2 regions of the Corynebacterium simulans genome follow, and region 1 is predicted to be linked to the other one. Evidence: predicted binding sites of a transcription regulator. Region 1 holds the regulator's gene; the other holds the start of a gene.

Region 1 (5,782 bases):
GCGGTGCGCAAGTCCATCCGTGCAGGCCGGCCGGCGGAGTACGCAACCGCGAGCGCGACTGAGAAGTTTGTCACCATGTTTGAAGCAGCAGGCGGTGTGATGGCCGAGCGCACGACGGACCTAAAGGACGTGCGCGACCGCGTTATTGCGCAGCTGCGTGGCGAGCAGGAGCCAGGTCTGCCGATGGTCACCGGAGAAGCAGTGCTGCTTGCTGATGACCTCGCGCCCGCCGATACCGCAACCCTCGACACCGCACACATCAAGGCTTTGGTCACCGAGCTCGGTGGCCCGACGAGCCACACGGCGATTATCGCTCGCCAGCTGGACATTCCATGCATCGTGGCCGTGGGCGCGGAGCTGCGTGACATTGAGGCCGGCGCGCTCGTGTTCGTGGACGGCTCTATTGGCGCGGTGAACTTGGGTGCAGACCGCGAGGAGTCTTTGCGGGCGGTAGAGGAATACCGCGAGAAGGCTGTGCGAGTGGCGCAGTGGCGTGGCCCGGCGCAAACTAAGGATGGCCATCGCGTGCAGCTTTTGGCCAACGTCGCGGACGGCAACGCGGCGCGTATCGCGTCGGATTCCCAGGCGGAGGGCATTGGTCTTTACCGCACTGAGCTTTCCTTCCTCTCTGCGAGCGAGGAGCCGACGGTGGATGAGCAGGCGCGCATCTATGGGAAGGTCTTTAACGCCTTCTCGTCTTCCAAGGTGGTTGTTCGTACCTTGGATGCGGGTTCAGATAAGCCGATTTCTTATGCCACCATGTCTTCCGAGGAAAACCCTGCGCTTGGCGTGCGTGGTCTGCGTATCGCACGCGATAACGAGGCGCTGTTGACTCGCCAGCTGGATGCCATTGCGCAGGCTTCCGCAGACCGTGGCGACGATGCCCCGACGTGGGTTATGGCGCCGATGGTCGCTACCGCCGTTGAGGCGAAGTGGTTCGCGGGTCTTTGTCGCGAGCGTGGCCTTACTGCGGGCGCCATGATTGAGGTTCCAGCGGCGGCTTTGATGGCCGATACCATCATGCCGCATCTAGACTTCGTCTCCATTGGTACCAATGACTTGACGCAGTACACCATGGCGGCGGATCGTCTTTCCCCGCAGCTGGCATATCTTACTGATCCATGGCAGCCGGCAGTGCTGCGCCTTATCCAGCACACCTGCGTGGTGGGCCAGGATAACAATGTTCCGGTTGGCGTATGCGGCGAGGCGGCAGCGGATCCGCTGCTTGCCTGCGTGCTGACTGGCTTGGGCGTGAACTCCCTGTCGGCGGCTTCCACGGCTGTCGCCGGCGTGGGCGCACAGCTTGCGGAGCTGACGTTCGAGCAGTGCCAAAAGCTTGCCGACGCCGCCATCAACGCCGAGGGCCCATCCGAAGCCCGAGCGGCAGCGCTCGCTTTGTTGGACGAGTTCTAAAACATAAAGATAGCCCCGCTTTTGGCGGGGCTATCTTTGTATGTGCCGATGCTACTTATCGGCGGCGATGACTACTTCGATTTCGCGCTCGCGAAGCGCCTCGATGAAGCTTTCTGGTGCGGCGGCATCGGTGATGACGACGTCGATATCCGCGATGGAGGCGAAGCTGACCAAATAATCGTTACCGAGTTTCGAGGAATCGCAGAGGACCACGACCTTGTGGGCGTTGGTGACAAAAGCGGACTTGATGGCTGCCTCTTGGGAATCTGCGGTAGACAGGCCGTGGTCGAGGGTGAGCGCATTGGTGCCGATGAAGGCGACGTCGGCACGCATGAGCGCCATGGTGCGCAGTGCAGTATCGCCCACGACTGCCTGGGTTATGGCGCGGACGGTGCCGCCGAGCAGCTGAACGTCGGGAACGCCGTTGCTTGCCAAGGAAAGCGAGATGGGCAAGCTATTGGAAACTATCGAAAATTGCCCTGCGGCGAATTGTTGACCGATGAGGTCTGCCAGGGCATTGGTGGTAGTACCCGCGTCGAGGAAGACGCTGCCGCCGGCGTCTGGGAGGAACTGCATGGCGGCGCGTGCGATGGCAATCTTGGCGCCGGTAGCGGAACGTTGCCGAGTGTCGAGGGTCAGCTCTGCGGTTTGGAAGGACTGAGAGGCCACAGCGCCGCCATGCACGCGGTGCACAACGCCTTCGCGGTCTAGGACCGCGAGATCGCGACGAATGGTTTCAGCGGTGACGTCGAAGCGCTCGGAAAGCTCGGTGACGTTGACGCGTCCCTCAACTGCGGTGAGGGAGGCGATCTGACGGCGACGCTCCTCTGCGTACATAGGGTCCTCCAAAGATCTGCCCAGGAACGGGGTGGGGGCTAGACAGCCTCCGTCTATTGGGGGTAAAGCGGAAGCTGTTGCCGGAATAATACTGGCTTGCCTCTAGTTTTCCAGAAATCCCTACGAATCGGAACGAAACAAAGAGTTTCACATATCGCTAATCTTGCATGCGGACGCCGAAATTTTCTTTAGCTGCAGATTTGCAAAATGTGACTTTAAACGCCGGCCAATGGACAACCGGAAAATTACGCATAAAAGGGGGTATTTTCGGGCATCCGTTGGCCGGCGTTGAAGCAGCGGAAGTGGGTGGTTAGAGCTTGCGGAACACCGAAACTACCTTGCCCATGATTTCTGCATCGTCACCCTTGATTGGGGAGTAAGCATCGTTGTGGGGCAGGAGCCACACACCCGAGGAATCCCGGTGGAATTCCTTGACGGTGGCTTCCTCGCCGTCGAGAAGCGCGGCGACAAACTCGCCTTCCTCGGCCACCGACTGCGAACGAACGATGACCCAGTCACCGTTGAGGATGCCTGCGTCCTGCATGGAGTCTCCCACAACCTGGAGCATGTATAGTTCGCCGTTGCCAACTACGTCATCTGGCATGGGAAAGTAGGTGTCGATGTTTTCTTCGGCGGTAATCGGCGAACCTGCGGCAATGCGGCCGACCACCGGAATATAGGAAACTGCGGAAGCGTCCTCTGGGGTGGCGTCGACAGACTGCTGCGGTTCTTCCTTGGGTGAGGCCTTGCGCCCTGGCTTCTTGGGCTCTTCCTCATTGAGGTGGCGTACATCGACGGCGCGGGGCTTGTTTGGGTCGCGGCGCAGGAAGCCTTTTTCTTCTAGTTGCTTGAGCTGATAGGCCACAGAAGAGGTGGACTGGAGGCCGGCAGCGTCGCCGATTTCGCGGATGCTTGGCGGGTAGCCGCGGAGCATGACTGCGTCGTGAATGACGTCGAGGATGCGGCGTTGGCGCGGCGAAAGGGAGTTGATGTCGGGCTTAGCGGAATTTTTAGCTGGCTTGCGTGGCACAGTTTCTCCTCGGCGGGGGTGGAAGTTGCCGCGCGGCTTCCGTCGCGGCTTGGGTTGTTCGAACTTGGGTTGCTCGAATTTTCGAAAAGCTTCCCTTCTTTTCTACCACGTGGGGGACAAATGTTCGAGAAATTTGCCGGAGGTGTGGACAAACTTTCGAAAAGTTGTTATAAATCGAACATAGCAACTAATTCGAACGGATTATCGATGAAACTTTTCGAACATGTCGCAGCAGAAAAGTACTCTGCAACCATCAGTTAATCGCAACACACAAACACTGGAGAATCTCACAATGGCTATCGCACTCAACACCGCATCCACCTATGTTACTTCCACTAATGCTCGCCGCGCGTACCGCGCTCGCGTCGTGCCGGCAGCCTCTGTTTGGGATGCGGATGTCTACGATGCCCGTCGCGCTGGGGTAACCGCAACACCCCACGATGTTCGAACCCTTAGCGTGGATAATCGAACATACGGAGCCCCTATCCGCCGCTGCGCGAATTCTGAATCCGCTGGTCATGGCGAGCAAGAATATTCGCGTGCGCAATCGAATCGTGCGAATTATCTGTTGGGCGCTGTCTTTGGTGCAGCAGTGTTCATCGGAACTGTATTCGGAGGCTTGACTGCTGACACTGGTGCTGTCCACACCGAGAACGCCCAAGTGGTTCAGGCAGGCGTTACGCACTAGCCGCCGCTGCACGCTAACCCCGTCGCGCGTTAGCTGCCGTCGCGCGTTTGGCTAGGCAGCGCTTGTGGCGTGCGGTTCTGTGGGCGTGCGGCAGTGTTGGTGTGGGAAAGTAATCACTCGGCTTGGATGCCGGCCGGAAAATGGCATCCCCAGTTGTTTGGGCAGTACACTAAATGCGGTCTTAACGCCTGCCTTCCACGTGTGGGAGGTGGATGACGTGAAAGTGAAAGGAACCGTGCGGTGTACTGCCCGTTTTGTCATTATGAACAGTCGCGAGTCATCGACTCTCGTGTAGTCGACGCCGGCACCGCCATCCGCCGTCGGCGCGAGTGCGCCTCCTGCAAAGGCCGTTTCACCACGATGGAAAAGGCGGTTCTTTTGGTGGTTAAGCGCAACGGTCTGGCGGAGCCGTTCAGCCGCGACAAGCTAATCCGCGGCGTCCGTCGCGCTTGCCAGGGACGCGACGTCAGCGACGACGCTTTGAAAAAGCTAGCCCAAGAAGTAGAGGAGACCGTGCGCAGCCACGGTTCCTCCCAGGTCAATGCCAACGACATTGGCCTTGCAATCCTCGAGCCGCTGCGTGACCTTGATGAGGTGGCCTACCTGCGCTTCGCGTCCGTTTACAAGTCCTTCGAAAGCGCCGACGATTTCGAATCCGAAATTCGCCTGATGCGCCGCCGCGACCGCGATAACTTTTAAGAGCCGCAGTGCCAGCCTAGGGCTGGTGCTCGTTTGCGGATGCTGGCAAACGGCGTATGGCCGCGTCTGGAGCTAGACGGCGTGGTGATTAGCGGAGCTTGTCCACCGCCTTTTGGATGCGGCGCAAGGATACCGGGTGCGCGGTGCCGAGGCGCTGAGCAAAAAGTGAGACGCGTAGTTCCTCGACCATCCAGTAGATGTCCTTGACCTCGCGGGTTTTGGCGCGTCCGGCGGGCAGGTTGCGCAGGCGATTGTTGAGGTAGGCTTTGGCCTCATCGACTTCGGCCTGCCGGTCCGCGTCTTTGTCTGGGTCTATTGCCATCTCATCTAGACGAATCCGCATAGCCTGTACGTAGCGCGGGAGATGGCGCAGGTGCGCCATGCCATGCACGGTGATGGCGTTTTCGGGAAGCAGGAACTTCAGCTGCTCGCGCATATCGTCAATTGCAGGTCCTTCCCATTGTTTGAGCTCGGCACGCAGGTTCGCATACTCGGCAAGCCCTGGCGCGATTGCCACCACGGATTGCCGGACGCGGCCAGGCACCTGGGGCTTGACGACGTCGCGAAGCTTGGCGAAGCCCTCCGGCGACCGAGGCGCACCGCCGGCTTCGACCATGAGATCGCGAATGGCAGCCACCCGCGCATCGCCAACGAGGCCTTCGGCGCCGCCGTGAGGGTAGGCGTCGACAGCCACGCGCTGCTGCAAGGGCAGACCCTTGACCATCTGTTGGTGATTGACGTTAATCTCCCGCAGGAGCAGCGTCAGAGTGGTGGTCAACATGGCGGCGTCGGCAGCGGCCTTGGTGGGGTGAACCTTCAGGGAAACGCCGTCCGTGGTTGCCACGAGCGCGGGGTACGCGGTGACCTCATGGCCGTCAACCACCGTTTGGACTTCCTCGTCAATAGTGCCGAGCGTCTCCGGCGTCCACTCTTTGACGGCCTTCGACTCAGACTTGCGTCCGACCCGCGAGACTGAGGACTTGATGTGCCCCGCCTGGCGCTGCACGAGCGCTGCGAGGTCCCGGTCAGAATCGATAATCTTCCCGCGCTTATCCACCGCAGCGTAGTTCATCTGCAGGTGCGGCGGCAGGCTGGATGGCCGGAAGTCGGAAGCG
Region 2 (5,782 bases), 1.3 Mb from region 1:
TTTTGGTCTCCGAAGACGAATACCGAGAAAGCATCGAAACCTACCGTGCAGCCGCAGCGGACGGCACCCTCGATGCCGCGAAGTACAAGGAGCTGACCTTCGACCTGGATCTGGCGAAGTTGCCAGACGAGTTGAAGTGGTACGGCTACGTTTACAAGTACCCGGACTACCGCGCCAAAATCGTCACCATGCAGGCCTCTTCCCCTGCCATGAATGGCCGCGAAATCCCGCTCGCCGTCATCACCCCTGACGGCAAGTTCGATTCGCAGCGCCCGACGCTATACCTGCTCAACGGCGCAGGCGGCGCTGACCAAGGCATGGATTGGATCGTCAGCACCGCTGGCCGCGACCTAGATCCGGAAAAGCCGGGCACCCAAGACATCGATGACTTCTACGGAGACCGCAATGTCAATGTCGTCATCCCGCAGGCCGGCGCATTCAGCTACTACACCAATTGGCTGGAGGAACCGGACGGCAAGTACGGGCTTAAGGGCCCACAGAAGTGGGAGACCTTCCTAACCAAGGAGCTGCCTGGCCCGCTGGAGGATCACATCAACGGCAACGGGCAGCGCGGCATCGCTGGCATGTCCATGTCCGCCACCTCTTCGCTGCTGCTGGCTGAGCACAACCCACGCTTCTTCGACGCAGTCGGCTCCTACGCCGGCTGCGCCGCTACCTCGAGGCCGCTGCCACACTTCTACCTCCAGCTAACCCTGGGCCGCGGCGGCGCTACCCCAGAGCAGATGTGGGGCGAAATGGGTGGCGAGTACAACCGTTATAACGACGGTCTCATCAACGCGACCAAAAACAACCTGGATGGCACCGACATCTACGTGTCCGCCGGCTCCGGCCTCGCGGGCGCAACCGATTTGGGCTCGACCAAGTCTTCTTCCACCCTCGTGTTTGAAGGTGGTGCCATCGAAGCCGCAATGAGCGCTTGCACCCATGACTTGCAGGCAAAGCTCAACCACGAAGACGTCCCGGCTACGTTCAACTTCCGCAACACCGGCACCCACTCCTGGCCGGGCTGGTTGGAAGACATCAACGCTTCCTGGAAGGTCTTCGACAAGGCCTTCAACGCTCCAGAATCGGAGGATCGCGTCGCCGAGGCAAACAATGCTGATGAAGTAGTTGCTAACGAAAAACTTGGCGACGCCGATATCCCTAATGTTGAGCAGCCTGCCCCCGCTGACTCCCTGCCGGTAGACCCAGCAGCGCCAGCACAGTAAGCTCTCCTTAAAACTCTCGACACGTTGGGAAAGAAGTTAATGAAGCGTATTAGCTCTATCATCGCCGCAGCCGCAATCGCTGCTGGCGCACTCGTTGTACCATCTGCTGGTGCCGCTACCGTTGCACCAGCAACCATTGCAGGTGACACCGCGCTGTCCACCATCACTGAGATCGACCCGAGCGCCGTTCCTGCCGATGTGGCAGGCACCAAGTGGTACAAGAAGTACAAGGATGACGGCCGCGTCGAGAAGCTGCTGGCCCATTCGCCTTCCATGGATCGCGATATCCCGCTGGCTGTCATCAAGGCTAATGATGCTAACCGCCCAACCATCTACCTGCTCAACGGTGCAGGTTCCGCAGAGCAGGATTCTGACTGGCTGAGCTTGTCCGACGCGGTTGACTTCTACCACGAGAAGAACGTCAATGTCGTCGTTCCGCAGGCTGGTGCTTTCTCCTACTTCACTGACTGGGAGCAGGAGCCAAACGGTAAATACCTGCAGGGCCCGCAGAAGTGGGAGACCTTCCTGACCAAGGAGCTGCCAGGACCAATCGAGCAGCGCCTCAGCGCTTCCGACAAGCGTGCAGTGGCTGGTATGTCGATGTCCGCTACTTCTTCCCTGCTGTTCGCAGAGCACAATCCAGGCTTCTACGACGCAGCCGGCTCCTACGCGGGCTGTGCCGCAACCTCCTCCCAGATCCCTTATGAGTTCCTGCGCCTGACCGTCAACCGTGGCGGCGGCCAGCCAGAGCAGATGTGGGGCCCAATGGGCAGCGACTACAACCGCCACAATGACGCCCTTCTGAATTCCCACAAACTGAAGGGCACCACTCTGTACGTCTCGTCTGCCTCCGGCCTGGCTGGCAAGACCGATATGCCTTCTTACTACACCGCACAGGGCATGAACCCGGCCGCCGCATTCGTCGGATCCGCACAGCTCCAGGTCGAGGGCGGCATCATCGAGGCTGCGGTTAACAGCTGCACCCACAACCTGAAGGCCAAGCTGGACCAGCAGAACATCCCGGCTACCTTCAACTTCCGCAATACCGGCACCCACTCTTGGCCGGGCTGGCGCGAGGACATCGAGAAGTCCTGGCCCGTATTTGCATCGGCTCTCGGCGTATAGGCCTATAAGGCCTCAACGCGAATAGGGTTTCATCCTTAAAGGGCGGTAGGATCGCAGCATTATGAAGCTGCTTTCCACCGCCCTTTCGCATATCGCATCCACCGCCGGTCAATTATCTGAACAGCGCGATAGCTACACAGGTGTCGCGTTCAACTTAGGCTATGAGGTCACCCATTATGACCTGGACCTTACCTACCGCGTTGAGCCCAACCTTTTGCAAGGTGAAGCGGTGCTGCATATCCGGGTGCTAGACGGCGTCGACAAGCTCACGCTCGATCTCGGCGGCGCCATGGTAGCCCGCCGCATCACCGCCAAGGGCGCACCGCGGGTGGCGAAATTCCGCCAGTCCGTGGGCAAGCTGCGCCTGATTTTCGCGGATACCATCGCAGCTGGAACCGAGTTCGAGCTACACATCCGCTACGGCGGCTCCCCACGCCCCATCCGCACCCCGTGGGGCGAACTCGGCTGGGAGGAAACCGAATCCGGCTCTCTAGTAGCTAGCCAGCCCAACGGTGCCCCGAGCTGGTTCCCATGCGACGATACCCCGAGCGAGAAGACCACCTTTGACATCAAGATCACCGCAGATAATCCGTTCCGCGTGATTTCGAATGGAAAGCTGGTTTCCCGCAAATCCGCCAGCGGTTCGATGACGTGCTGGCATTACCGCACCGAGCACCCCACGGCTACTTACCTGGTTACGGTTCAGGTAGGCGAGTTTAGCGAGGTCAGGCTTGGCGACGACGTGCGCGCCTGGGTTCCGCCAGCACTCAAGATGCCTGTCCAAGTGGTCTTTGCCCAGCAGCAGGAGATGCTGGACTTCTTCTCTTCCTGCTTCGGCGCCTATCCGTTTGACGAATATCAGGTTGTCATCACCGAGGACGAGCTGGAAATCCCGCTGGAAGCCCAGGGCCTTTCGATTTTCGGCTCCAACCATGTCTCGCCTACCTTCGAGCGTCTCATCGCTCACGAGCTTTCCCACCAGTGGTTTGGCAATGCGGTAGGCCTTAGCGAGTGGAAGGATATTTGGCTCAACGAGGGTTTTGCCTGCTACTGCGAGTGGTTGTGGATGGAGCACGCGCATGGCCGGGCGGTGCATGAATCTGCGCGTTCGCACTACAACGTGCTCGCTCGCAAGGCGCAGGATGTGATACTGGCAGATCCGGGCACTCAAGACATGTTCGATGATCGCGTGTATAAACGCGGCGCGCTCACGGTACATGCGGTACGCGTACTGCTTGGCGACGCCGCCTTTTTCGACGCCGTGCGCTCCTACCTGGCAGAAGGCCGCCACGGCGTGGTTACGCCGGAAGACCTGCTTTCGAAGCTGCGCGAGCGCGCGGAAGATACGGCCGCGCTCGATGGCCTGCTGGAGCAGTGGCTGGAACAAGAACAATTGCCGCACTTCCCGGCTTAAGCACCACCCCCCAAACTTTCGAACTTATTTTCCAATTTACCCTTGACAGGTCGTTGCATGTGGATAAAATAGAACATGTAATCGAAACGCCGAGGGGGGTGGGGCGCCATGCAAGACAAACACGAAGCGATTATCTCCACAGTCAACGAAATTGCCACATCGCTAACAGAACTGCGGGAACTTATGAAAGAACCCGCAGACCTCTACTTCGGCCGTTTGCATCCTGCTTTCGAGCACCTCGAGAACGCAATGGGAAAGAAGACCACCATCGATGCCGCCTTTGCCTTCCTTGCTGCCCGAGATGACGCTGGCCGTACAGTCGGCTCCAGCAAGCCGGAAGACTATCTCACCGCACGTTTGGGCCTGACCTATCCGGAGGCACAGGCGCGCATAAAGACCGGGCAATCGCTCTTTGCCCCGCTTTCGGAGGAAGCGGCCGCAGATGCGCCAGCTTCTGCCCATCCAAGCGCGACGGGCAGTGACAGCGAAACGGCAGAACAAAAGCGTGAGGACGCCACCCGTGAACGCGCCCGTCGGGAGCGGGAAGCCGCAGAAAAGCGCCGCCGGCAAATGCTTGAAGAAGAAGCCGCACACGCGCGCACTATCGCACTCATCGAACAGGAACTTGAGCACCTCACGGAGGGCGCGCTCCCTGGCCGGCAAGAGCTTAGCCAGCACGCTTTGGAGAAGTCTCGGGAGATGTCACATACAGCGCTCCGAGCCTGGCTGCGCGAGGCCATTCGTGCAGCAAACAAATCAGTCTCCGATGCAGACGCAGTCATTAAAAAGCGTCGCTTGCGCATCTCCCAGCCAGATGCTGATGGTGGCGTCTTCATCAGTGGATACGTCGATGCCGCCACGGCAGCAATGCTAAAAGCCGCATTTGCCCCAGCTCGCCATCAGGGAGGGCCAAATCTTCCGGCAGAGGAAGATTCCCGCACATACTCCCAAAGAATGGCAGACCAGCTTTCTGCCATTGTCCACAGCTATCTCGAATCTCATCAGCACGGCACTGGTGGTGTGGGTTCCTTGCTTATCACCACCACGCTGAACGAGTTGGAAGAGATGGATTCTTCCACCCGGTTCGCCACCAACGCTGGCGTGGAGCTCTCCCCGCTGGACCTACTACGTATTGGAGCGGCATCACACGATTTCATCGGTGTGGTTGATGATAAGAAATTCCCGCTGGAATTGGGCCGCTGCAAGCGCAGCGCAAGCCTTTATCAAAAGATAGCCTTAGCGGCCTCTGAGTTGGTATGCACCCATCCCGGCTGTGACCGCCCTTGGGTCGAATGCGATGTCCACCACCTCCATGCGTGGGCAGCAGGTGGAGCAACGGATCTCAAGAACTTAACGCTCCTCTGCAGAAGACATCATGCGGATAACAATGACCGACGTGACGGTTTCCGCAACATGGGGCATGCAGAGCGAGACCCAATAACTCGAAGAGTTGGTTATCGTCCGGCAGGGTCGGAAAGGATCCATTTCAACGACAGCCCAGCTGCACATAAAGCCCCGGCCCACAAACTCAGCGCCTAACCGCAGGATACTTGTGCCCTGCGGGCGGATTGCGCTTGCGTTTTATCGCGAGGTGAAAATAGTGAAGGTAGGTAGCCTAAAATTGTTATCCATGCGCAGAATGCTAGTTACTGGCGGCGCCGGATTCATCGGCGCCAACTTCGTCCGCTTGGTCGCTGCCACGCGCCCAGAAGTCTCCATCACGGTGCTGGACAAACTCACCTACGCGGGTAACCGAGCGAACCTCGAAGGCGTAGAGTGCCGCTTGGTTGTCGGCGATATTGCCGATGCCGCGCTGGTGGATGAACTGGTGGCGCAAAGCGACATCGTGGTGCACTTCGCAGCCGAGTCCCACAACGATAATTCGCTGCAGGATCCCTCCCCGTTCATCCAGACCAACGTCGTAGGTACTTTCACCTTGTTGGAAGCCTGCCGCAAGCACGATGTGCGTTTCCACCACGTCTCTACCGACGAGGTCTTCGGTGACCTCGAAATC

What was found. Region 1 encodes LexA, which represses DNA repair genes until DNA is damaged. Its sites were predicted from a motif close to CGAACANNTGTTCG; they were not measured.
Region 2: WM42_RS05315 (HNH endonuclease signature motif containing protein) is a predicted target of LexA. The motif match lies at 3,839-3,852, and genes of this name have one in related genera.

The regions. Positions count from the first base shown of each region.
Region 1 is NZ_CP014634.1:2,563,252-2,569,033, forward strand. Features, by position in the region: gene ptsP (phosphoenolpyruvate--protein phosphotransferase) at 1-1,413, shown strand, start outside; gene WM42_RS11990 (DeoR/GlpR family DNA-binding transcription regulator) at 1,465-2,250, opposite strand; gene lexA (transcriptional repressor LexA) at 2,561-3,280, opposite strand; gene WM42_RS12000 (hypothetical protein) at 3,573-3,968, shown strand; gene nrdR (transcriptional regulator NrdR) at 4,209-4,667, shown strand; gene hrpA (ATP-dependent RNA helicase HrpA) at 4,756-5,782, opposite strand, start outside.
Region 2 is NZ_CP014634.1:1,120,612-1,126,393, forward strand. Features, by position in the region: gene WM42_RS05300 (alpha/beta hydrolase) at 1-1,229, shown strand, start outside; gene WM42_RS05305 (alpha/beta hydrolase) at 1,269-2,354, shown strand; gene WM42_RS05310 (M1 family metallopeptidase) at 2,416-3,768, shown strand; gene WM42_RS05315 (HNH endonuclease signature motif containing protein) at 3,877-5,307, shown strand; gene rfbB (dTDP-glucose 4,6-dehydratase) at 5,408-5,782, shown strand, end outside.